4 regions of the Pseudoalteromonas sp. S8-8 genome follow, and region 1 is predicted to be linked to each of the others. Evidence: predicted binding sites of a transcription regulator. Region 1 holds the regulator's gene; each other region holds the start of a gene.
The links. The regulator LexA, encoded in region 1, represses DNA repair genes until DNA is damaged. The targets are predictions, from matches to a motif close to TACTGTATNNNNATACAGTA.
Positions count from the first base shown of each region.

Region 2: uvrD (DNA helicase II) is a predicted target of LexA. The motif match lies at 4,071-4,090, and genes of this name have one in related genera.
Region 3: L659_RS0114320 (SulA-like leucine-rich domain-containing protein) is a predicted target of LexA. The motif match lies at 2,564-2,583, and genes of this name have one in related genera.
Region 4: ruvC (crossover junction endodeoxyribonuclease RuvC) is a predicted target of LexA. The motif match lies at 2,273-2,292, and genes of this name have one in related genera.

Region 1 covers NZ_AUTR01000067.1:47,718-53,698, reverse strand. The annotation lists gene L659_RS0120255 (DnaJ C-terminal domain-containing protein) at 215-1,183, shown strand; gene L659_RS0120250 (chaperone modulator CbpM) at 1,183-1,503, shown strand; gene L659_RS0120245 (membrane protein) at 1,579-2,304, opposite strand; gene L659_RS0120240 (hypothetical protein) at 2,618-2,998, shown strand; gene L659_RS0120235 (PaaI family thioesterase) at 2,999-3,439, opposite strand; gene lexA (transcriptional repressor LexA) at 3,607-4,224, shown strand; gene coxB (cytochrome c oxidase subunit II) at 4,708-5,850, shown strand; gene ctaD (cytochrome c oxidase subunit I) at 5,850-5,981, shown strand, end outside.
Region 2 covers NZ_AUTR01000035.1:3,823-9,803, reverse strand. The annotation lists tRNA gene L659_RS0110790 (tRNA-Met) at 1-29, opposite strand, end outside; tRNA gene L659_RS0110785 (tRNA-Met) at 109-185, opposite strand; gene cysQ (3'(2'),5'-bisphosphate nucleotidase CysQ) at 322-1,125, opposite strand; gene nudE (ADP compounds hydrolase NudE) at 1,118-1,690, opposite strand; gene yrfG (GMP/IMP nucleotidase) at 1,752-2,399, shown strand; gene L659_RS0110765 (dUTP diphosphatase) at 2,415-3,038, opposite strand; gene L659_RS0110760 (YacL family protein) at 3,144-3,512, opposite strand; gene L659_RS0110755 (hypothetical protein) at 3,628-3,852, opposite strand; gene uvrD (DNA helicase II) at 4,155-5,981, shown strand, end outside.
Region 3 covers NZ_AUTR01000041.1:7,513-13,493, reverse strand. The annotation lists gene L659_RS0114335 (DUF6172 family protein) at 101-403, shown strand; gene L659_RS0114330 (diguanylate cyclase) at 597-1,514, shown strand; gene L659_RS0114325 (YchJ family protein) at 1,589-2,068, opposite strand; gene L659_RS0114320 (SulA-like leucine-rich domain-containing protein) at 2,107-2,541, opposite strand; gene L659_RS0114315 (tetratricopeptide repeat protein) at 2,840-3,304, opposite strand; gene L659_RS0114310 (NCS2 family permease) at 3,423-4,715, shown strand; gene L659_RS0114300 (hypothetical protein) at 4,791-5,549, opposite strand; gene cysB (HTH-type transcriptional regulator CysB) at 5,874-5,981, shown strand, end outside.
Region 4 covers NZ_AUTR01000034.1:75,075-81,055, reverse strand. The annotation lists gene L659_RS0110340 (ABC transporter permease) at 1-2,210, shown strand, start outside; gene ruvC (crossover junction endodeoxyribonuclease RuvC) at 2,341-2,865, shown strand; gene ruvA (Holliday junction branch migration protein RuvA) at 2,868-3,485, shown strand; gene ruvB (Holliday junction branch migration DNA helicase RuvB) at 3,493-4,500, shown strand; gene tolQ (protein TolQ) at 5,481-5,981, shown strand, end outside.

The DNA.
Region 1 (5,981 bases):
ACTACAGGAACAGGCAGTTTAAAGCCTTGAAGATAAAAGATAAAGTTAACTTAAGGCCTGCACTTATATTACTAAAAAGTGTCCGATTAATTTTTTATTCAAAGTTATTTTCACTATTCATTTATTTCTTACTATTTATCGTATTTTAACCACACAAGATTATACGTTAAGGAGTATGCTTAAAGCTTACTCAATATGGGGATTTGGATTGCAAATGAAATTTGTTGATTATTATGCAGTGCTCGGAATATCGCCTGATGCAGACGATAAAGCGGTTAAAGTAGCTTATAAAAAATTAGCCAGAAAATATCACCCAGATGTAAGCAAAGAGCCTCAAGCAGAAGATAAGTTTAAAGAAATAGCAGAAGCTTACGAAGTCATTCATAACAAAGAAGAACGCACTAAATACGACGAGTTACGTCGTCATCAACAAAATCGTGCTCGTCAACAGCAAGGTAATTATGGTGGTAACAATGCCTCATCGCAAAGTAATTATCAGCAAAGCGATCCTCAAACCGATCAAGAGTTTTCTGATTTTGTTAATTCAATGTTTGGCGGCGCCGGTGGATTCAATCGTTCCGGGCAGAGCAGAAGTAACGCCGCTCGCGCGCAAAAAGGACAAGATGTGGAAATAGAGTTCCCGATTTTTCTTGAAGAGACTTTAGTTGATACCGTTAAGCCTGTTGAGTTTATGTTACCGCAGCGAGATAGTAGTGGTCGTGTCTCTGAAATTAAAAAATCACTTAAAGTGAAAATTCCCGCAGGTTCAGTAAATGGCGAACGAATTCGACTAAAAGGGCAAGGCGGATTAGGGTCAGCGAACGGGCAAAATGGCGATTTGTACTTACAAATTAGTTTAGTGCCCCACCCATTATTTGATGTTGAAGGTCATAACCTAAATATAGTCGTCCCTCTTGCACCATGGGAAGCGGCTCTTGGTACAAAAATAAATTTACCTACGTTGGCAGGCAAAATCCAATTAACTATTCCATCTAATAGTCAGTCTGGTCAACGCTTGCGTATTAAAGGTAAGGGATTAATGAGTAAAAAAGCCAAAGGTGATTTATTTGCTGTGCTTAAAATTGTTAATCCAACATCTGTTGATGATACCAGTAAAAAACTTTGGGAAGAATTAGCCGAAAAAGCTCACTTTGATCCCCGTAATAACTGGAGCAAGCCATAATGCAAATTATCGTGACACAAAAAGATGATTTACTTACTAGCAAAGAGCTATGTTTGAGTAGTGATATTAGCGAAGCAATTTTATATGAGCTAGTTGAGCACAATATTGCGGTTCCAATTGAGGGGAAGCATGTTACGCAGTGGCAATTTACGGTATCTGCAGTGACCTTAGTTAAAAAAGCGGCCCGTATTCAACATGACTTTTCGTTAGATTGGTCGGCAATAGCTTTAGTTTTACAATTGCTGGATGAGCGTGATGAGTTGATTTTCGAAAACGAAATGTTAAAGCGACATTTGAGTCGATTTAAACACTTGGAATAAAATCTGCCCTTGGGTACTTCCTAGGGCTTATTTAGTCTTTGGTGAGAGTGCGCTAGTTCTTAAAAACCAATATGACTACTTTGATTTATTCTTACTTTTAATTCGGATAAATCGTTTTAGTCGTATGTTTTGCATAAGTAGTAATATTCCACTTAGGCAAAAAAGTACGCTGGTTGCTGCAAAACTAATAAGCAGCGGATTATTAAAATCCTCTCGCTCATCGTAATCCATAATATGTAACATCCAAAAAAAGTCGAAAATTCGCCATAGTGTGCTGCGAACGGTGACAACTCTGCCGTTATTTTCTGACAAGTACAGTGTTGTGTTAAATGTGTCGTCAAATTGTACCTGCCAAACATTGGTTTTATATCCAACTTCTCGCATACCTTGCTTTAGCAGTACAGCGCTTGTCACTTGAGCATCAATAAGTAAGTGTGCTTTAGCATTTGCGGTAATTTGTATTTTAGTTGGCGGCTCAAAAGGTCGGCCTGTTATACCGTTAAAGCTTTGCTGTTCATCTTTATTTATTACTGTAATTATAGGTGTGGTTAAAAAGTTCTCAAAAATTATTTGTGTTGGATTAACCACCTGAGATGCAATATCGTTAAGGGAGGCAACATAATCAGCCTGCGTAAATGGGTTATTAAGAGTACGTGTTGCAAGATGCTCCCCATGAACTTTATCAAGAGGAATAGCGCTCATGACTAAACCGCCTAATAGCCAAGCTAAAATTTGTAATGTGAGCAAATAACCGAGCCATTTATGTAACTTGCGAGCATACTTAAATATTTTTTTATTCATGTTTTAGTCTTATTATTTTTAGAGGCTAGTTTATTACATTAATGGGATTAGTTACTGCGACATTTTGTCGCAGTTTAAACTATAGCTTACTGTAATCATTTAAAAATAAAAAAGATTACACTTAAATTGCTAACATGAATTATTTGTTTAATTGAGCTGAGTGTTTGATATCCAGCTAGCTTTAAACGCTAAAAAATACTTAAAAGCTGCGAAATATCTATATAAAGTGGTTAATAGAGCATAGTTGATTTGGTATAACGGTAAAACTGCGTTAAAGTTTGCAATGAAATTATTAGAGGATAAATACGAAACGATGTCGGAAATTCAATTTTTAAATGTAGATCTTGAGCTTGAATCAAAGCAAGATATTAGTTTGCTAGTGGCAGACTTGAAAAAAGTCGCGACGATTTTACATTATGACAAAGACGAATACCGTCAATTAGCGCGTATTGAAGCAATAGGTGTAGTAAACACGCCTGACAAAGCAATAAACCATATATGTGAGCTTATTGAATCGTGTTCGCGTAACGCGCTAAAGCAATGGTTAAGCTGTTCACGTAGAACGTTTGATATTGGTTTTGAATCGGGCACTTCCCCTAAGTGCTTTAATCAAGCCTTAGATGCAGATACATTACTACGTATATCTGCGATTGGTGCGGGTATGGAAATTACAATTTACCCAATCGAAAAGTAACTATCTTCGCTCTACGACTGCTGCGGTCATTTTTGATACGCAGCACAGCTCATTGCGGCTATTTGTAATTTTTATTTCCCACACTGAACTACGTTTGCCAATATGAAACGCTCTTGCCGTTGCTGTTAAAGTGCCGTTGCGAGATGCTTTTAAATGACTTGCGCTAATTTCCTGCCCCACGCAGTAAAATTTTGTAAAATCGACAACAAAGTTAGCTGCATAGCTGGCAACTGTTTCGGCAAGTACAACGTTAGCACCGCCGTGAACCATGCCCATTGGGTTATGATGCTCAGGAATTGCCGGCATAGTGGCTACTAAGTAATTATCACCAATTTCAGTGACTTCTATTCCCATGGTTTTCATTAATGTTCCTTGGCCATCAATGCCTTGTTCTAACTGCTTGCACAGCTCTAAAGTGATGGGCTGGTACCAAATACTCATAATGACTCCTTTGCTTTTTTAATCATTTATAAACCTAGCTTTAGTTATATCCCTAAAATGTACACAAGTGAAATTACTTTGGCTATTTTAAGGCTTAATTTAAATTTGCGATTTTTATTTAACTGTATATACTCACAGTTAAATGTACTGTATGGAAAACCAGTTGTATGCGACCATTAACGAACCGCCAAGCTCAAATACTCGAACTAATTAAAGTTTTTATTAAAGACACTGGTATGCCTCCTACACGTGCTGAAATAGCGCAAACATTAGGTTTTAAAAGTGCCAATGCTGCTGAAGAACATTTAAAAGCACTTGCTAAAAAAGGCGCAATTAAAATGAAACCAGGTGCAAGCCGTGGTATTCAGTTAATTGAAGAAGAAGAGCCAGAACAATTAGGTTTACCGCTTATAGGGCGTGTTGCTGCTGGTTCACCTATCTTGGCGCAAGAGCACGTTGAAAGTCACTGCAAAATCGATCCATTAATGTTTAAACCGGCTGCAGATTTTTTACTACGCGTTAACGGTATGAGCATGAAAGATATTGGTATTATGGATGGTGATTTACTTGCTGTACATCGTACTCAAACCGCTGAAAATGGGCAAGTTGTTGTTGCCCGCCTAGACGAAGACGTAACTGTAAAACGTCTTGAGAAAGCGGGTCGTAAAGTATTACTTCATGCTGAAAACGACGATTTTGAATCTATTGAAGTAGATCTTGAGAATGAGTCTTTTAATATTGAAGGCTTAGCCGTTGGCGTTATAAGAAACGCTGATTGGATGTGACTTTAAAAATAGCTTTTAAACAAGCAGTTTTATAAATGCGTACTAATTAGTACGCATTTTCTGTTTTAAATTCGCACTAAAAATAGGGCATAAATAGCTCACTGACAATTTAAGCTGTAAACTTTTTTGCACTTATATTTTCCCCCTCCGAATGCGTTAAACCCCTTTGTTTTGCTCATCTTTTGAACTTCCTGTTACCTAGTTGGTTACTGATTTTTTATTAATTACTCAATATCACCTGATTGTTTTTTATACTAAAACTTGCTTGTTGTTCATTTTTTAGCTAATTATTAATGTGCTGAGCTAATAATAACTCACAGCTTTTTAGTTTTGAGAACACACAATATACACAAACCCGTTGTTGGCGCAGCAAAACCAATCAATATTAAATGAGATTGACTAAAAAAATAAAAATAACGAATTGGCGTTTAAGCCGTATGCCTCTTCGCTTTGCATTCGCAATAGCATCAAAGGAGCCGTCACATGGGTAAACTGACCTCTACCTTGTGGCTTATATTATGTGTTTTTTCGCACCCAGTTTTGGCTAACAGCCAATACAATATGCGCAAAGGCGTAACCGATATAAGCAATAATGTATATCAGCTGCACATGACCATATTTATAATATGTTGTGTGATTGGGGTGATAGTGTTCGCAATTATGTTTTGGGCACTTATTCATCACCGCAAATCTAAAGGGGCTGTACCTGCCCAATTTCACGAAAGCACTAAAGTAGAAATACTTTGGACTGCAATCCCGTTTGTTATTTTAATTGCTATGGCAGTACCAGCCACTAAAACCCTAATTGCAATGGAAGATGCCAGCAAAGCTGATCTCACTATTAAAATTACAGGCTCGCAATGGAAATGGCATTATGAATATATGGGTGAAGATGTAGAGTTCTACTCTATTTTATCTACCCCGCAAGATGAAATCGCGAACCTTGCAGATAAAAATCCTAACTACTTACTTGAGGTTGATAAGCCTCTTGTACTGCCAATAAATCAAAAAGTACGATTTTTAATGACTTCTGACGATGTTATTCACTCTTGGTGGGTACCTGATTTTGCAGTTAAAAAAGATGCGAATCCCGGCTTTATAAACGAAACATGGACGAACATAAACGAAGAAGGTACTTACCGAGGCCAATGTGCTGAGTTGTGTGGTAAAGATCATGGCTTTATGCCTGTTGTGGTGGTCGCTAAATCTGAGGCTGATTTTAAAACGTGGCTTGCAGATGCAAAGCAAGCTAAACAAAAAGCAGCATTAGCAGATGCCGCATTACTTGATAAAACCCTCCCAAAAGAAGAATTAATGACTTTAGGCGAACAAGTATATATGGCCAATTGTGCTGCATGTCATCAGCCTACTGGCATGGGGTTACCGGGTGTATTTCCTGCACTTAAAGGCAGCCCTATAGTGCTTGGCGATATAAAAGATCACATTGATGTAGTTATCCATGGGCGACCCGGTACGGCAATGCAAGCATTTGCCAAACAGTTATCTATAAAGCAATTAGCAGCGGTTATTACTTATAAACGTAATGTGTGGGGTAATGATACGGGTGATGTTATTCAACCGAGTCAAATACAGGCAGCACTTGATGCCAAAGTGGAGGCGAACTAATGAGTAGCATAGTAGAACAACCTAACGCCAATGAAGCTCATCATGCTCATCACCCAGCTAAAGGTTTTAAACGCTGGCTTTACACAACTAATCATAAAGATATAGGTAGTTTATATTTAATTTTTTCGCTG
Region 2 (5,981 bases), on a different contig from region 1:
GACGAGCTACCAGACTGCTCCATCCCGCGCCTGTATATTTTAAGTCTATCGACTACTTTATTTTATCTTTTAAGCTAGAGTTTACAGTAACCAAATCTTATAAAAAATTGGTTGCGGGAGCCGGATTTGAACCGACGACCTTCGGGTTATGAGCCCGACGAGCTACCAGACTGCTCCATCCCGCGCCTGTAATTTCTTTAAAACATTTTCGTAATATTTACGAGCCTGCCTTGAAGAGAGCGCTACTATATAGGAATAAACATTTAATGCAAGGCCTAAACTAATTAAAGTTGTTCAACCGAACAAAAAGCAATCAAATTGCTATTCTGCGCTCAACCTTTGATGCGGATTAATCATTTTTTGCCATTCCCAGTCTGGATGTCCCATCACTATAAAGTCAGGGTTCTCAGTACTCTCGCGTTGGTTGTACGTTAGCGGGTTAAATTCTGCATCGGTAATACAACCACCGGCTTCTTCAACAATAACTTGTGAAGCACCTGTATCCCACTCTCCCGTTGGACCAATTCTTAAAAAACAATCTGCTTTGCCTTCTGCAACAGTACAAGCTTTTAATGAGCACGAGCCAATAGCAATAGTTGTAAACTGACTATTTAAATACTGACTCACCGCTTCTATTTTTTGGCGGCGGCTCACTGCAAGCGTCAAGCTCTCTGGCGGCGCTACAGATATTTGCTTATCAATTGAGTTTTCACGTTTAAAGGCACCATTTTTAGCTGTAGCAAAATAAGTCACACCTTTTGCAGGCCAATGAATAACGCCAAGCACAGGATGATTATTTTCAATCAATGCAATGTTTACTGCAAAGTCGCCACTTTCTAAAATAAATTCGCCTGTACCATCCATCGGATCGAGCAACCAATAACGCTGCCAGTCCTGTCTGTCGGCGAGTGCAGGTATAGGTGTTTCTTCCGACATAATTGGGATATCGGGCGCAAGTGCTTTTAATCCAGCAACCAGTACGTCATTTGCTGCTAAGTCAGCTTTGGTAACAGGCGTATTATCTGATTTCTCTTGTTGGCCAATATCGCCTTTTTTATAAATGGCCATAATTGCATCGCCAGCACGCTCAGCTAATTCAATACACGGTTCGATTAATTTATTCATCGGCAGCTCCAGACGCTAAATACTTATCTAATAATAGCAAAGCTGCAACACTGCGTGCTTCGGTAAAATCTTCTTGGTCTAATAATGACTGCCACTGAGTTAATGGCCACTTAACAACAACAAGCGGCTCTGGTTCGTCGCCAATAAGGGTTTGTGGGTATAATTGCTTAGCAAATAAAATATGCATAGTGGCATTAAAGTAACTCGGCGCCATTGTTACTGTTCTTAATGGTTTAAAATACTCAGCACCAAAGCCAATTTCTTCTTTAAGCTCTCTGTTAGCAGCTTGCTCTGGCGTTTCGCCCGGATCGATTAAGCCTTTAGGAAAACCTAACTGGTAATCGTTTGTGCCCGCACAGTATTCACGTACAAGTAGTAATTCGTTGTCTGCACTTAACGGAACAATCATCACGGCTCCCCGGCCACCGCCGCGAATTCGCTCATACTGGCGCTCTTCGTTATTAGAAAACTTTAGCTCTAAAGACTCCACAGTAAACAGGCGGCTTTTAGCGACAACATTGTTACTGAGGATTTGTGGTGGTGTTGGGTGCTTTTTCTGTGTCATTGGCGTTAATTTGCTATCATGGCAGTTAGTTCAATAATAAACCTTATAAGTTGAAATTCCTATGTTAAATTGGTCAAAAATCGATACCGTTTTGCTCGACATGGATGGAACATTACTCGATTTACATTACGACAGTCATTTTTGGCTTAACGTTATTCCTGCGCAACACGCATTAGCAAGGGGCATTAGCCTAGATGCAGCTAAAGCAGATATTTTAAAACGCTATCAAGCTGTGAGCGGTCAAATACAGTGGTATTGTTTAGATTATTGGGAGCAGCAATTAAGCTTGCCTATAATGGAGCTTAAACGAGAGTCTCAGCATTTAATTAAAATGCGCGAAGACGTACCTCATTTTTTAACTGAGCTTAAAAAAGCAGGCAAAGAGTTAATTTTACTTACCAACGCCCACCCTGAGAGTGTCATGCTTAAATTTGAGCATACAGCGATTGATAACTACCTAGATGGCGTAGTGTCTACTCATGAATATGGAGTAAGTAAAGAGCAACAAAGTTTGTGGCACCAAGTACAAAAAGACTTAGGGTTTAATAAGCAGCGCACTTTGTTTGTAGATGACAGTGTGCCGGTTTTGAATGCTGCACGAGAATACGGCATTGAGCACTTACTTGCAGTTGCTAACCCTGATAGCCAACAACCACATAACGAAATAGCCGATTACCTGAGTGTTACCGACTATCGTAAGATTATTTAACTCAACTTACGTGACTTAAATTTTTGGGTAACGCGCTTCTAGCCCTTGATATACTAACTTTGCAAAATCTGCATGTTCTGTATCAAGGCTTTTAACTACTTCAACTAAATGCTCGTTATCTTCTTGCCCGTTCCATTCTTTAATATAGCTACCATCTTTGTAACCGTGATCTTGGCGGAAAAAGTTTAACGTATTTTTACCTACGTAGCCGCGATATAAATCATCAATATCCATACCCATTTGCGCCATACAGCCGGCAAAGGCACCTGCATTAAACGTTTTATCAGCAACAGCAGACGCCGCTAATATCTCTAGTGTTTGTTTAAAGTCATCAGCTTGTTGAGCATTACTAAGCTCAGTTTCAAGTTGCTTTGCTAAGTCTTCGTAGCTAGTTTCACCGTCAATTCTAAGCGATAGACCAAAATGAAAAATATCAACCAACTCTAAAATAACTTGTTCAGTATCTGGTGTTTGTTTTTTCCACCATTTCCAACCATGATGATCTAGCATTTCAGCACACTCAACCCAAATAGCGCGGTACCATTCAAACCCTTGAGTAAACCATTGCTCATGTACTTTAGTATTCATGGCGTTTTGCATTTCTAGCATCACTACTAGCTTGTTTAAATTGGCAGACATATCAATTCCTGTCGTTTTGGTTGGCGTAATTTTCGTTGGTGTAATAATACAGATAAAATGCTGATTGTGCATTGCTGTATATTTTTATTAGTGTGCTAATTATGTTTATCGTGACGTCGTAAACTCATGCCATGAATCAATTAAATCAATGAAATCTTCAAAGCCACAACCACTACTTAAACCATTTTCTTCAAGCGCTAAATCGTCATCCTGATACGCTATTAGGTCTTCGCTGTCTTGATGAAGCGCATGGGCTTCAAATAATGCTTCGTCTTTCGTTAATATTAAATCTATTTCTTGGCCTTTTAGTGTTAGCGGCTCATAGCTTGAACTTACCGATGCAATAAGCGCTAGTACCATGGCTACTTTGTCTTTGCCTATTTCTTCGTTTAGCCAGCGACCAATAATAGCGTGTTCACTGCTTATTTTAATACGTAGCCCACTAATAGGGTCGCGAATAAATTGATATTCCATAGGGTTTGCCTGTAAATCTTTGATTGCGTAATTATATACGTAAACGCCCGTAAACCACAGGACATATAAAGTAAAATAGCGCCACATGGCGCTATTTTACTCAACTTTAAAACCGTTAACTTCGCGATCTATAACGCGCTGCGTCAATGATCGACCATAAGTAGATAATAGGCACAAGTACAAAGCCTACAAGCACATAAATTAGTGCGTAACTTATTATAATAGCGAGTGCAAAAAATATAGCCGCTAAAATACGCCCTTGCACTAACTGCCCTAAACCAGGAAAAAATATATTACATAATGCTGCGATTACGTTACCGCCAGAACCTTGATCTGCCATACTAACCTCTGTATTTATTTGATTTTATAATTATTTACTTACACACTTTATGCCAATTTATTAAAGCTTACAAATCAAATAGTTAAATTAGTCTAGATTTAGAGAGTTAGTAAATTTTGCTAACTTTAGGTCAAATTAGCAATTTTTGTTATGCGTTTACGCTTTTTATTCGCTTAGTTAATTAGCAAGTTACTCGTTTTGAACACTATTTTATAAATAGCTGTTTATAAAAACAGTATTTTATTTAGCCTAACAAAAACACCTGTTATACTGCCCACAATATTGATTAAAAAGGCGTAACGATGGACGTTTCACAATTACTCGATGGCTTAAATGACAAACAACGCGATGCCGTTGCAGCCCCACTACAAAACATGCTGGTATTAGCAGGTGCTGGGTCTGGTAAAACACGAGTGTTAGTTCATCGTATTGCGTGGCTTATGCAAGTTGAGCAAGCCTCCGCTTACAGTATTTTTGCAGTTACATTTACTAATAAAGCCGCTAAAGAAATGCGTGGCCGCGTTGAAGAAACACTAAAAGCGCCTGTAGGTGGCATGTGGATTGGTACTTTCCATGGTTTATCGCATCGTATTTTACGTGCTCATCACCGTGAAGCTAATTTACCAGAAGCCTTTCAAATTTTAGACTCTGACGATCAGCTTCGGATGATCAAGCGCTTATTAAAGTCGATGAATATTGATGATAAAAAATGGCCTGCTAAACAATTTGGCTGGTACATAAGCGCCAAAAAAGATGAAGCACTTCGCCCTAAAGATATTCAAGCATACGATATTAATGAGCAAATGATGCTGCGTGTTTATGCCGCCTATCAAGAGGCCTGTGATAGAGCGGGCCTAGTTGATTTTGCTGAAATATTACTACGCAGCTACGAAGTGTTAAAAAATAACCCTACGTTACTGCGTCATTATCAGCAACGCTTTGCGCATATGCTCGTAGACGAGTTCCAAGATACAAATACCATTCAATATGCTTGGTTAAAATTACTTGCTGGCGATACTAACAGCATTATGATTGTAGGCGACGATGACCAAAGCATTTATGGTTGGCGTGGTGCTAAAATCGAAAACATTAAACGTTTTTTAACTGACTTTAGCGCAGAAACCATTCGTCTTGAACAAAACTACCGCTCAACAGCGACTATTTTGAAAGCGTCTAACGCATTAATTCAAAATAACTCAGAACGTATGGGTAAAAGCTTGTGGACCGACGGTAACGACGGCGAGCCAATCTCTATTTATGCAGCATTTAATGAGTTAGACGAAGCACGCTTTGTAAGTAGCAAACTACGAAGCTGGTTAAATGCAGGTAATGCCCTACAAGATGCCGCAATTTTATACCGTAGTAACGCGCAATCTCGTGTACTCGAGGAGGCCATGCTGCAAGAAGGCTTAAAATACCGTATTTATGGTGGTATGCGATTCTTCGAACGACAAGAAATTAAAGATGCGTTGTCGTACTTACGCCTAGTGGGTAATCGTCAAGACGATGCCGCATTTGAGCGTGTAATTAATACGCCAGCACGCGGTATTGGCGACAAAACATTGAGCCATATACGCGACTGTGCACGAGCAGAATCGTTACCGCTTTGGTATGCCGCAAAAGCAATTGTAGAACAACAGCATTTATCTGGTCGTGCTTCTGGTGCAGTAAGTAAGTTTGTAGAACTAGTTGAACAAATAGAAGATAAAATTAGCGATCTAACTTTGCATGAGCAAGCCAAGTACACAATTCAAACCTCAGGCTTGATGGCAATGTACCAAGCTGAAAAAGGTGAAAAAGGCCGTGCTCGCGTAGAAAACTTAGAAGAACTAATTAGCGCATGTGACCAGTACGAACTTCCTGAAGACGAAGAATACAGCTCGCCTTTACAAGGCTTTTTAGCACATACATCACTTGAGTCAGGTGAAGGACAAGCAGAAGAGCACGAAGATGCCGTACAAATGATGACGCTTCACTCAGCTAAAGGATTAGAGTTTCCGTTAGTGTTTATGGTGGGCGTAGAAGAAGGCATGTTCCCTTCTCAGCAAAGTAACGAAGAGTCTGGCCGCTTAGAAGAAGAGCGCCGCCTTTGTTATGTAGGCATGACACGAGCAATGGATAAGTTATAC
Region 3 (5,981 bases), on a different contig from region 1:
GAAAAAAAAGCATCCAAAAATTAAATGCAATTGCTATAATGGCGTCAAATGGTATGACATGAAATGCCATTATCATTAAACCAAGGTAATTAGGAACGTAATGAAGAAAACATTCACGCTAAATCACGAGAAAATCAAATACCCTCGTATGGTTGATGCTGCAAAGCACGAAGTGAAAAAATATTTGAAAAGAGAGCGTAATAAAACGCTACCTGAAGATGCTGACTATTGGGCATTTGACTGTAAGTTTGGTAACACAGCTGAAGATGCGCAAGTTGTGCACGTTGCTGAATTAAGTAACCAAATTGGCGAAATTGAAAAGCAAGGTTTGACCTCTTTCTATGTAGAGATTTTAGCTCGACCTGCTCAACGTCAACAGTTAGATTTAGATGATGACGAATAACACTTAATTTAATTAAGTGTTCGAAGTTTTAAAATGAGCCCAAGTGGCTCATTTTTTGTTTTTATGCATTAAAGATTCACCATAAATCATTTTTATTAGTAACTAATAAGTAGAATTTTAATTTATTAACATTTGCATAACAAAATATAGTGATATAGGGTGTGTTTAATTAAAAAAACAAAACAGTTGTACCATGCCTATAAATTACTCTGACCACCAATTGAAATTAAGCTTAAAGAGCTCTAAGGTACTTGTCGTTGACGATCAGCTATTAAGCTTAATTGTATTAAAAAAAATATTATCAGAGCATTTTAGTGTAACAACAACGAGCTGTGGTGAGGATGCGATTGAAATTTGTAAACATAATCCGCCAGATATAATACTACTCGATATTAATATGGAAGGAATGAGTGGTATTGAAACATGTCTAAAATTAAAAAATATATCTGAAACACAAGATATCCCCGTTATTTTTGTAACCTCATCTGAAAATCAAGAAGAAGAGTGCTGGGAAGCCGGAGCTGTAGATTTTATAAAGAAACCAACTAACTCGGAAACTTTATATAGAAGAGTGCGCGCCCATATTACGATGAAACTTCAACATGACTTACTCAATCAAAAAGTATTTCTAGATGATTTAACAAAGGTATTCAATCGTCGTTATTTTGATGCGCATTTTTCTAAAATGGAACGAAGCGCCTTACGAGAAAAAGTCGACTACGCACTATTACTCATCGATATAGACTACTTTAAGCAATACAACGATCTTTATGGTCATGTGCAAGGCGATACGGTTTTAAACCTTGTTGCACAAACTATTACTAATAGTTTGCAAAGGCCAACCGATTTTGTTGCGCGTTACGGCGGCGAAGAGTTTGTAGTTGTTCTACCGCATACAAGCACTGAAGGTGCAATTTGTGTTGCTGATAAAATTAAACAAAATGTGGTCGATTTAGGAATATTACACAGATATTCAGAATATGACTTTGTGACTATTAGTATTGGCGGTGCAACCCTACAACCGTACGTAAATAACAAAAACACCTTGCAGATCGCAGATGAAAAAATGTATGAGTCCAATATGCAAGGCCGTAACCAAGTGTGTTTTTAAGTTTAGCTAGCTAATAAATCACTTTGCCACTTAAAAACACCTTGTAGGTGATAAATATTAAATAAGATTATTTATTACACGCTATGACATTTTTTGTACTTTTTATTGCTACCACATGGGCAGTCATCATTTCTGCCCACTTTAATATCTTCAACAGGATATATAGTGCCATCTAAATAACGCCATTGAGTGTTTTCTTTAATAAACTGCGATTTTTCGTGAAGCTCACAAAATAAGTTTTGATAAAAATATTGGGCTTTAAATTCTACAGTACCGGTATCGCCATCATGGCTTGACCCAATTACATCAAGATTTATAAATCGACAGCTGTTAGCAAAATCATTGATTTCTTTAACCGGATTTTCAGCTTGTTTTTCTTTTGCGTAGGTTTGATAAACATATTCTGCATTTTTAATAACATAAGCGCTGAATCGTGAGCGCATAAGTTGTTCAGGAGAATCAGCCTGTTTAACAGATAAGTGAAGCGGCTCGCAGCAATCGGCATAATTGTGCCCACTGCTGCAAAAACATAATGTGGTATTGAGTGAAGTCATAATAATAATACAAAGTCTAAAACATTAGTTTAACAAGCTTATTGGGCGAGTGATATCTCTGTTGTTTGAGACTTTTTAGTAAAACAGTATAGTTTTGTATTCGTTTTACTTAAATCGAACGATAGATTCGTAAGTAGTTGGTTATTAACTATATCGGTCCAGGTAATTACCGCTGCAAAGTTTCCGTTATGTAATGCAGAATTTAATACATACTCTAAATTTACTAGGTGCTTTTGTCTAATAACAAGTAATTTACTTGTATCAATAGAGCATGAGTCAAGTAAAGCTTTGCTAGGTACGTGATCTGGAGCAATTAGTAACGTCCATGCATTAGAGCTATTGTATTGGTGTAATACTTTTAAAAGCTCAAAGGTCGCTGAAATTTCATCTTCAATTTGAATCAAATTCACGCAATCGCTTTGCTCATCTTGTTGGTAACTTTTAACTGTTCTTACGGTAATAGGCTGTAACATAATTTCACTCACTGGGTTTTTATACAGTATTTATATACAGTAGTTTATACAGTGCTTTCGTGCAAGCCTTTTATGCTATTTATTTGTACAGTTATTCAGCTTTTGATCATTGTTTTTATTTTTTTGATTTATAATTCTTTATTAATCAGCTTGTTATGGAATTATTTTTGAGAAGGTATTCTAAAAATAAATTTTTGAGCAGTGTCTTCATTTTGGGGTTTTATACTGTATAGGATTATCTTTGTAACCATATACAGTATTTTTTTACACTGCATACAGTACTTCTATCATGGTTAGCTTATGTGTTTTCACTCGTGCGAGGGATCATATGAGAAAACTGGAGTTGGTGGATTTGTTCGTACAAACTTGCCGCATAACATTGAGCATCTTTAAATCGCTTAGTTTCGATATGTTTGCGTATATCTGTAACCGCTGCAGTGGCAGGGGCGTACCCTTGGCTACTTGCTAAGCTTAACCAAGCTACAGCATGAAATACACTTTGTGGCACGCCTTCACCTTTCACAAAGAATAAACCTAAATAAAACTGTGCTCTATGGTTTCCCGCCATTGCAGCAAGCCGCATCCATTTTGCAGCCAATGGAGCTTGATTATTTTTTAAATAATATAGGGCTTTATTTAACGTACTTTGCTCATCTTTTTTATTATCAACGGGCACAGAGGTATTTTCGGGTTGAGTAACAAAACCTAAAATATTATCTAGCTGTTGCTCTAAGTCTTGCTCACAAGGTGTTGTTTTAAGCATATTGGTTCATTTATTATTTTAACTACTCTAACAGTTTAGTATATAGCAAGGTAAAATGTCCTGTAAAAGATAATTTTTATGTTAAAATCTCGCCACTTTTTACTATCACAAGTTTATTATGTTCGAAGCCTTATTTAAACTGAGCGAAAATAATTCAACAGTTAAACGCGAATGCGTTGCTGGCCTAACTACCTTTATAACTATGGTATACATTGTATTTGTAAACCCGGCTATGCTCGCAGAGGCTGGGATGGATCAAGGGGCTGCATTTGTAGCGACATGTATAGCAGCTGCGATAGGCTGTTTTATAATGGGTTTATGGGCTAACTATCCATTAGCATTAGCGCCTGGTATGGGACTAAATGCCTTTTTTACGTATGGTGTCGTATTAGGAATGGGTTATACCTGGCAAGCCGCGTTAGGGGCTGTATTTATGTCGGGTTGTATATTTTTGTTTTTAAGCTTATTTAAAGTCAGAGAGTGGATTATTAATGCCATACCTCTGGTGCTCAAGCGAGCAATCGCAACGGGTATAGGTGCTTTTTTAGCATTAATTGCCCTTAAAAATGCAGGCATTATCGTCTCAAGCCCGGCAACATTAGTGCAGTTGGGCGACATTACTTCTCCAGGACCGTTATTGGCTATATTAAGCTTTTTTGTAATTGCAGCGCTTTTATATCGCGATTTTAAAAGTGGCGTACTTATTAGTATCTTATTAGTGACTGGCATTGCTTTAAGTTTGGGGCTTGTTGAATATCACGGTGTTATGGCTATGCCACCATCAATAATGCCTACTTTTATGCAGCTAGATTTTGCAGCCGCTTTTGATATATCAATGATGAGTGTTATTTTTGCTTTCTTGTTTGTCGATCTTTTTGATACTTCGGGTACATTAGTTGCGGTAACTCAAAAAGCAGGTTTAGCTGATGAAAAAGGTAACATGCCTCGTTTAGGGCGCGCATTAAGTGCTGATAGCTCAGCAACAATTGCAGGTGCGATGCTAGGTACGTCTACGACTACATCGTATATAGAATCGGTTGCTGGTGTATCTGTTGGCGGACGTACTGGCTTAACAGCTGTAGTTGTAGGCATTTGCTTTTTACTAATGATGTTTTTTGCACCGCTTGCACAAATGGTACCGGCTTATGCTACGGCAGGTGCTATTTTATATGTCGCTGTTCTGATGCTGCAAAATTTAAAGTTTGTAAACTGGGATGATATGACCGATGCAATTCCTGTTACTGTGGTATTACTAATGACACCATTAACGTTTTCGATTGCGCACGGTATTGCACTTGGCTTTATATCTTATACGGCGGTTAAAGTCTTGTGTGGCAAGCAAGATCAAGTCAGTATTAGTGTTTGGATATTAACAGCCTTGTTTGTTTTCAAGTTTGCATTTTTGTCTTAATCGCTAACAAAAAACACAAAAAAGCCTGCACAAATTTTAATTTGTGCAGGCTTTTTTAATGCTTTTATAAAAGCGCTACCATTTCTTTTTAGGAGCAAACAGTATATCTAAGTCGTCTTGCTCTTCTTCTGTTTTCTTTTTAAGTGCGCTTGCATTAGAAGCTCGCAGTTCAACACTAATTGCCTCTAAGTAACCCTCAACTTCTAGCCGTTTTGTTGTTACATATTCATCAGAGTAGGTAACTGCGCTGAGTGTTGCCTGCGCTTTTTCAAAATACTGTCTTGCTGAGCCAACCATACTCGCTGAGCGGGCAGATAAGCCACGTTTTATTTGGCTTTCAATATTAATACGCAGTTGTAGTTTTTCGAGACGTTTATCTTCTAAAACAAAAACTTGGCTATCAATACGACCTTTGCTGTGTTCAGAGCGTAAAATTGAGCGTAATTTTTTAATGCCTTGAATTAGGCCTACAAGTTGTTTGTCATTACTAGGTAGCGTTAAAGCTTCATTGCTATTATCTTGAACTGGATTAGATAAGTGCGTTTTTGCTTCACTTAAGCGGCTTTTAAGTGCTTTAGATGTTTGCGAGTTAGTAACCATTGTATTTAAAGCTTCGTAAATACGGCGCTGTAATGTACGAATTAGATTTTCAGAAAGGGGGATGTTAGCACTATTCATTAGTGCCTCTTCTGTTTCTTCTATTATAGCTTTTTGTTTTGTAAGCTCTTTACGGCGTTCTGCCTCTTGTTTTTCTTTGTGTTGTTGTACAGCACTTACCCAAAGTGCAATCACAATCAATGCAACTATAAGCACTATTATAATAGAAACGATCATGGTGTAATTCTCGGATATATAACCTAATTATTTAATCTTACATTAAATATACGTTAACAGGGTAGCTTTGCGCCGATTAACTTAAAAAATATACCAAAAAATTGATAGGTTGAGCTCTTTATAAACTGCAGTAAGCCTAAGGGCTTATAAACTAAAGCTGAATAATCATCGCTACCTGAAGCATATTTATTATGCTAGCCTTGAGCTCTAATCAGATAATTGCACACCTAAAGACCTAAAGTGCTATTTTACGTAAATAACACTTGGTTTTAAGCGGTATTGCCTTTATAAATAATATGAATAATAACGTTAAAATTTGCAGCCATGAAATTACAACAACTCAGATACATCGTAGAAGTACAAAATCATAAATTAAATGTTTCAGCGACTGCTGAGAGTTTATTTACCTCGCAGCCAGGAATTTCTAAACAA
Region 4 (5,981 bases), on a different contig from region 1:
TGCAGTTTAGCTCAGTAAAAGCGGCATCTAATGCGTACCCGTTAAAAGGGCAGTTAAAAGTTAAAGATACCTTAACAGGTGAAACTAAGGTTGCTAATAGCGGACCAACGCCTGGTAATGTGTGGCTAAGTGAATCAGTATTTTACAGTTTAAATATTGATATAGGCGCGCAAGTAGAGCTTGGCGCTGCATTATTTAATGTTTCAAAAGTTATTGTAGAAGAGCCTGACGCGCCATTTAATGTATTTTCGAGCAGCCGTCGTGTGCTTATTAATATTGACGATGTGGCAAAAACCGAAGTTGTGCAGCCAGGTAGTCGTGTTTATTATCGCCAACTTTATGCAGGTAGTGAGGCCGATATAAATAGCTTTTACGAGTGGCTTAAACCACAAATGAAAGAAAACCAACAATGGTACGGCGTTAAAGACCGTCAATCACCTATTTCAAATAGTTTAAACCGTGCAGAGAGCTTTTTATTACTTGCCGGCCTATTAGGTATTATTTTAGCCGCAGTGGCTATAGCCGTTTCAGCAAAACGTTATTGTGAACGCCAATACGATCCAGTAGCGATGATGAAAACGCTAGGCGGTAGCCGCTCAATGATCCGCAAAATATACATGCTCCATTTATTGCTTGTATGTGCAATGGCGGTAAGTATTGGGCTGTTAATTGGTTATGGCTTGCAAGAAATAGCAACAAGTTACTTATCAAAAAGTATGGGCACAGAGCTACCTTTAGGTGGCTTTAAACCTTGGCTGGTGGCTATAAGCACTGGCGTAATTTGTGCCGTTATGTTTTCTATTAAACCGTTATTTGATTTATTTGATATTCCACCGCTTAGAGTGCTGCGCCGTAACTTAGGTGACAAATTGGCAGTTAGTCGTGTGCATTTAGGAATGAGTGCGCTAACCGTGTTTTTATTAATGTGGTTATTCAGTAACAACATAAAAATAACGCTTATTTTGTTTATATCAACACTTGCGCTAATTGGTGTGTTGTTTTTGATATCTAAATTAATATTTGGTGGCGGTCGAAAATTAGGGCTTAAGCCAGGTAACAGTTGGTCGCTTGCAATTGCATCTATTCAAAAGCGTGCAAATGTGAACGCGGTACAGTTAATTAGTTTTTCATTAGCGATTAAATTACTGCTGTTTTTAGTGGTACTTAAAAACGACATGATATCTGATTGGCAATCGCAACTTCCTGCCGATGCGCCTAATGCGTTTTTAGTTAATATTACGCAAAATGAGCTTGAGCCAATTAATGAGTATTTAGCTCAAAAAGATATTCAGGTATCAGAGTTTTATCCCACTATTCGTGGACGCGTAAATGCGGTAAACGGCGAGTTGGTAGCACGTTCTGTATCGCTGCAAGACAACGAGAAAAAAGACGAAGAAGCACGTGCAGGTATTGGCCGCGAGCTAAACCTTACATGGCTTAAAGATGTGCCTGACCAAAATGAAGTAACACAAGGCACGTGGTTTGGTGAAAATGCGATGGCTGAAGCCTCAGTAGAGGAGTCGATGCTTGAGCGTTTAGATGTTGAGATAGGCGATACGCTTACATTTTTAATTGGTTCGCAATCGTTCGACGCTAAAATTACCAGTGTGCGCAAAGTTAATTGGGCCACGCTTAAACCTAACTTTTTTATTATTTTAAGCCCAGATGTACTTGCAGATTTTCCGGCGACGTATATTTCGTCGGTACGTATAAACCCAGATCAAAAGCGTGACTTTAGCCAGTTATTGCGTACTTACCCTACTATTACAGCGATTGATATTGACAACTTTGTTAAGCAAATACAAACAACTATTTCGCAAGTATCACTCGCCATTGGCTTTGTACTTGCCATTGTTGTGCTGTGTGGCGCGCTTGTACTTATATCGCAAGTGCAAGCTAGTTTAGGTGAGCGTATGCAAGAAATTGTAATACTGCGAACACTTGGCGCTAAAAGCCGATTGATTAAAAACGCGACCTTGTACGAGTTTTTATTACTCGGCGGTTTAGCTGGCTTAGTGGCTGCATTTTTTAGTGATATAGCGCTTTTAATTGTGCAGCAGCAAATGTTTGATTTAGCAGGTAAGTTACATCCGCATATATGGATTATTGGTCCGGTAGCTGGCGGTGTATTTGTGGCTGGTTTAGGCTATTTAATGATTGCCCGAACACTTAAACAAAACACCCAAGGATTAGTGCGTGCCCTAGGGTAAGTTTAAACTAACACGCTCCTGCAAATGCCCACCTAATACGTGGGCATTTTTGTTTTTCTTTGTACTGGTAATTTATACAGTGCTCTGGCATTATTAGCGTAATTTAAAAATAATAACAATGGAGCGCTGTTTGGCCATCATTTTAGGGATCGATCCTGGTTCACGTTTGACCGGATATGGCGTTGTTGCCCACCAAGGTTCTAAATTTACATACTTAGGCAGTGGTTGTATTAAGTTAGCCGATCATCCTTTTCCGGTTAGGCTTAAAATGATCTATCAAGGCATTACACAGCTTATTGAGCAGTTTTCGCCAGAAACCTTTGCCATTGAAAAAGTATTTATGGCGCATAACCCCGATTCAGCTTTAAAGCTTGGCCAAGCTAGAGGCGCGGCGATTGTTGGCGCTGCAATGGCCGACTTACCCGTATTTGAATATTCAGCTAGGCAAATTAAGCAAGCAGTAGTAGGTAACGGTGGCGCTGATAAAACACAAGTGCAGCACATGGTAAAAAATATTTTAAAACTACCCGGTACGCCACAGGCCGATGCAGCTGATGCACTTGCTATTGCGATTTGCCACGCTCACTCAGAACAAAATTTAATTAAACTAGCGGGTAGCGCAAGCAAAACCGTTAGAGGACGTTTAAGGAAATAACTATGATAGGCCGCTTAAATGGTATTTTAGTCGAAAAACAGCCACCAGAAATATTACTCGAAGTAAGTGGTGTCGGTTACGAAGTACAAATGCCAATGACCTGTTTTTACGATTTACCAAAAATTGGTGAAAACGCGATTGTTTACACCCACTTTGTAGTGCGTGAAGATGCTCAATTATTATTTGGTTTTAATAATAAAGTTGAACGCGCCTTGTTTAGAGAGCTATTAAAAGCAAATGGCGTTGGTCCAAAACTTGGCTTAGCTATTTTATCGGGCATGTCGGCAAAGCAATTTGTAAGCTGTGTAAATAACGAAGACTCAACGTCGCTTGTTAAATTACCGGGTGTAGGTAAAAAAACAGCCGAGCGTTTAGTACTCGAAATGAAAGACAGATTAAAAGATTGGGGTAATGATTTATTTACGCCATTTAGTGACAGCGCGGTAATAGAGCCGATGAGCGATGCGACAATTGCTAATAATGCAGCCGATGATGCCGTATCGGCATTGGTTGCGTTAGGTTATAAATTGCCACAAGCGCAAAAAGCAGTAAAATCGATAAGCAAGCCCGATATGTCTACTGAGGTTCTTATTAGAGAATCTTTAAAATCAATGTTGTGAGTAACCCATGATTGAAGCGGATCGCTTAATTGATGCGACTGAAAAAACAAATGAAGACTCTATAGATCGTGCAATAAGACCAAAACTTTTAGCCGACTACAGAGGCCAGCCTCATGTTAAGCAGCAAATGGAAATTTTTATTGAAGCTGCCCGAACCCGTGGTGAAGCGCTCGATCATTTATTAATATTTGGCCCACCAGGGCTTGGTAAAACCACGCTTGCAAATATTGTAGCCAACGAATTACACGTAAGTATTAAAACAACATCCGGCCCTGTACTTGAAAAAGCAGGCGATTTAGCTGCGTTACTTACTAATTTAGAAGAAGGCGATGTACTGTTTATTGATGAAATACACAGGCTAAGCCCGCAAGTTGAAGAAATACTGTATCCAGCAATGGAAGACTACCAGCTTGATATAATGATTGGTGAAGGCCCAGCTGCGCGTTCTATTAAATTAGACTTACCTGCATTTACGCTTATTGGTGCAACCACCCGAGCAGGATCGCTTACATCGCCACTACGTGACCGTTTTGGTATTGTGCAGCGATTAGAGTTTTATTCTGTAGAAGATTTGTCGCACATAGTAGGGCGCTCTGCACATTATCTTGGTTTAGAAATGTGTGACGACGGCGCAACCGAAATTGCACAACGTTCACGTGGTACACCACGTATTGCAAACCGTTTATTACGCCGTGTACGCGATTACACACAGGTAAAATCTGACGGTACAGTAAACGCCGAAGTAGCTAAGCAAGCGCTTGATATGATTGACGTAGATAAAAGTGGTTTTGATTATATGGATCGCAAATATTTACTCGCCATAATTGAAAAATTCATGGGCGGCCCAGTAGGACTCGACAATGTAGCTGCAGCTATTGGTGAAGAGCGTGAAACAATAGAAGATGTAATAGAGCCGTTTTTAATTCAGCAAGGGTTTATTCAGCGTACTCCGCGTGGGCGAATAGTGTCTGACAGTGCATATCATCACTTTGGTTTACTTCCTAAAAAAGACTAGCCTCATCATATACATTACTTGCTGTGCTTTATTGCGCAGCAGGTAATTGACTTAGTATCCCTTTCTTTCAAATATTTATACGGCTGGTATTTTACCCAAAATCTCAGCACACTGTTGCAAATGTTATTTCAAAATACTTATACGCTTTATAGTTAACTGTTAATTCACAGGGCGTTAAGACTCGCGAAGCTATCCTGCGTACCATTCAAACTAGTAACCGAATTACTTATTGTAAAATAGGTAGGGCAATTATTAGTTTATAAATAAAGTATGTAGCGCACCAAATTGCAGGCAAAAAAAAGCCCGCAAAAAATGCGGGCAAACAACAAGTTGAAGGAAGTAATCCAGGGAACTACGTTTTACTGAATTTGGTTTTATCCAGAAAGAGTAAAACAATGTAATACGATAAAATATCCTATTACTAAGAACTTGGCTTAATGAAACTATCTCATTCAGTGCGCTAGTTCGGTATGGGAGAATAATACGTAAGATCACCTTTTTATTCAAACTAGAAAATTTGTATTTTCAGATTAGAAAAACTAATTCGGTGAATTTTATTGTTGTTTGAATCTTGCGCGTTAATTAATCGTTAAATTTATAAGTTAATGAAATTTCTAGCTTAAGTAATTTCTTTTGATGTGGCTCGGTATTAGTTTTACTGTTATGTGAAGGTGAGGCTTATAGGTTTTGAGTGTTTATGCTCTTATTTTGAATAAACGGCGCATTTTATGACGTTTTACTTATATATTTACGCATATTTATAGTTAGCGAGTTTATTTAAAAGATTAAATAAAATACTGAGGCAAAGGAAAATGCCAACTAAAGCTGTTTTTTAACGTTTTTTGTTGCCTATTCATAGCAATACCGTTGTCAGCTTGAAATGGACTAGATACACTAGATGCAACTTTTGACCGTATAAACGGTCATATTTACACAAATTAACCAATTTGCCGTATTTTGAAATTACTTAGGAGTTTAACGTGGGATCAGGGCTTAATTTTTTAGACCTAATTTTAGAAGCAAGCTTGCTTGTTCAGTTAGTGATGTTAGGGCTAGTTGCCATGTCTGTAATGTCGTGGACAATTATATTTCAGCGTAAAAAAGCAATATCAGATGCACTATCAAATGCTAAGAAATTTGAGCAAAAATTTTGGTCTGGTATTGATCTAAGTAAATTGTATAACGAAATATCGTCACGCAGCGGTCAGTCTCAAGGTATTGAAGCTTTATTTACTTCAGGCTTTAAAGAATTTGCTCGTCATAAAAAGAATACATTTCAAAGTGCGAGTATTGTTATGGAAGGGACGCATCGTTCTATGCGTGTTGCGCTTTCTCGTGAAATTGAAAAAATTGAATCTAGCTTATCGTTTTTAGCAACGGTAGGTTCTATTAGTCCGTACATCGGTTTGTTTGGTACAGTGTGGGGTATTATGAATGCCTTTATTGCACTAGGTGAAGTTAAGCAAGCTACATTACAAATG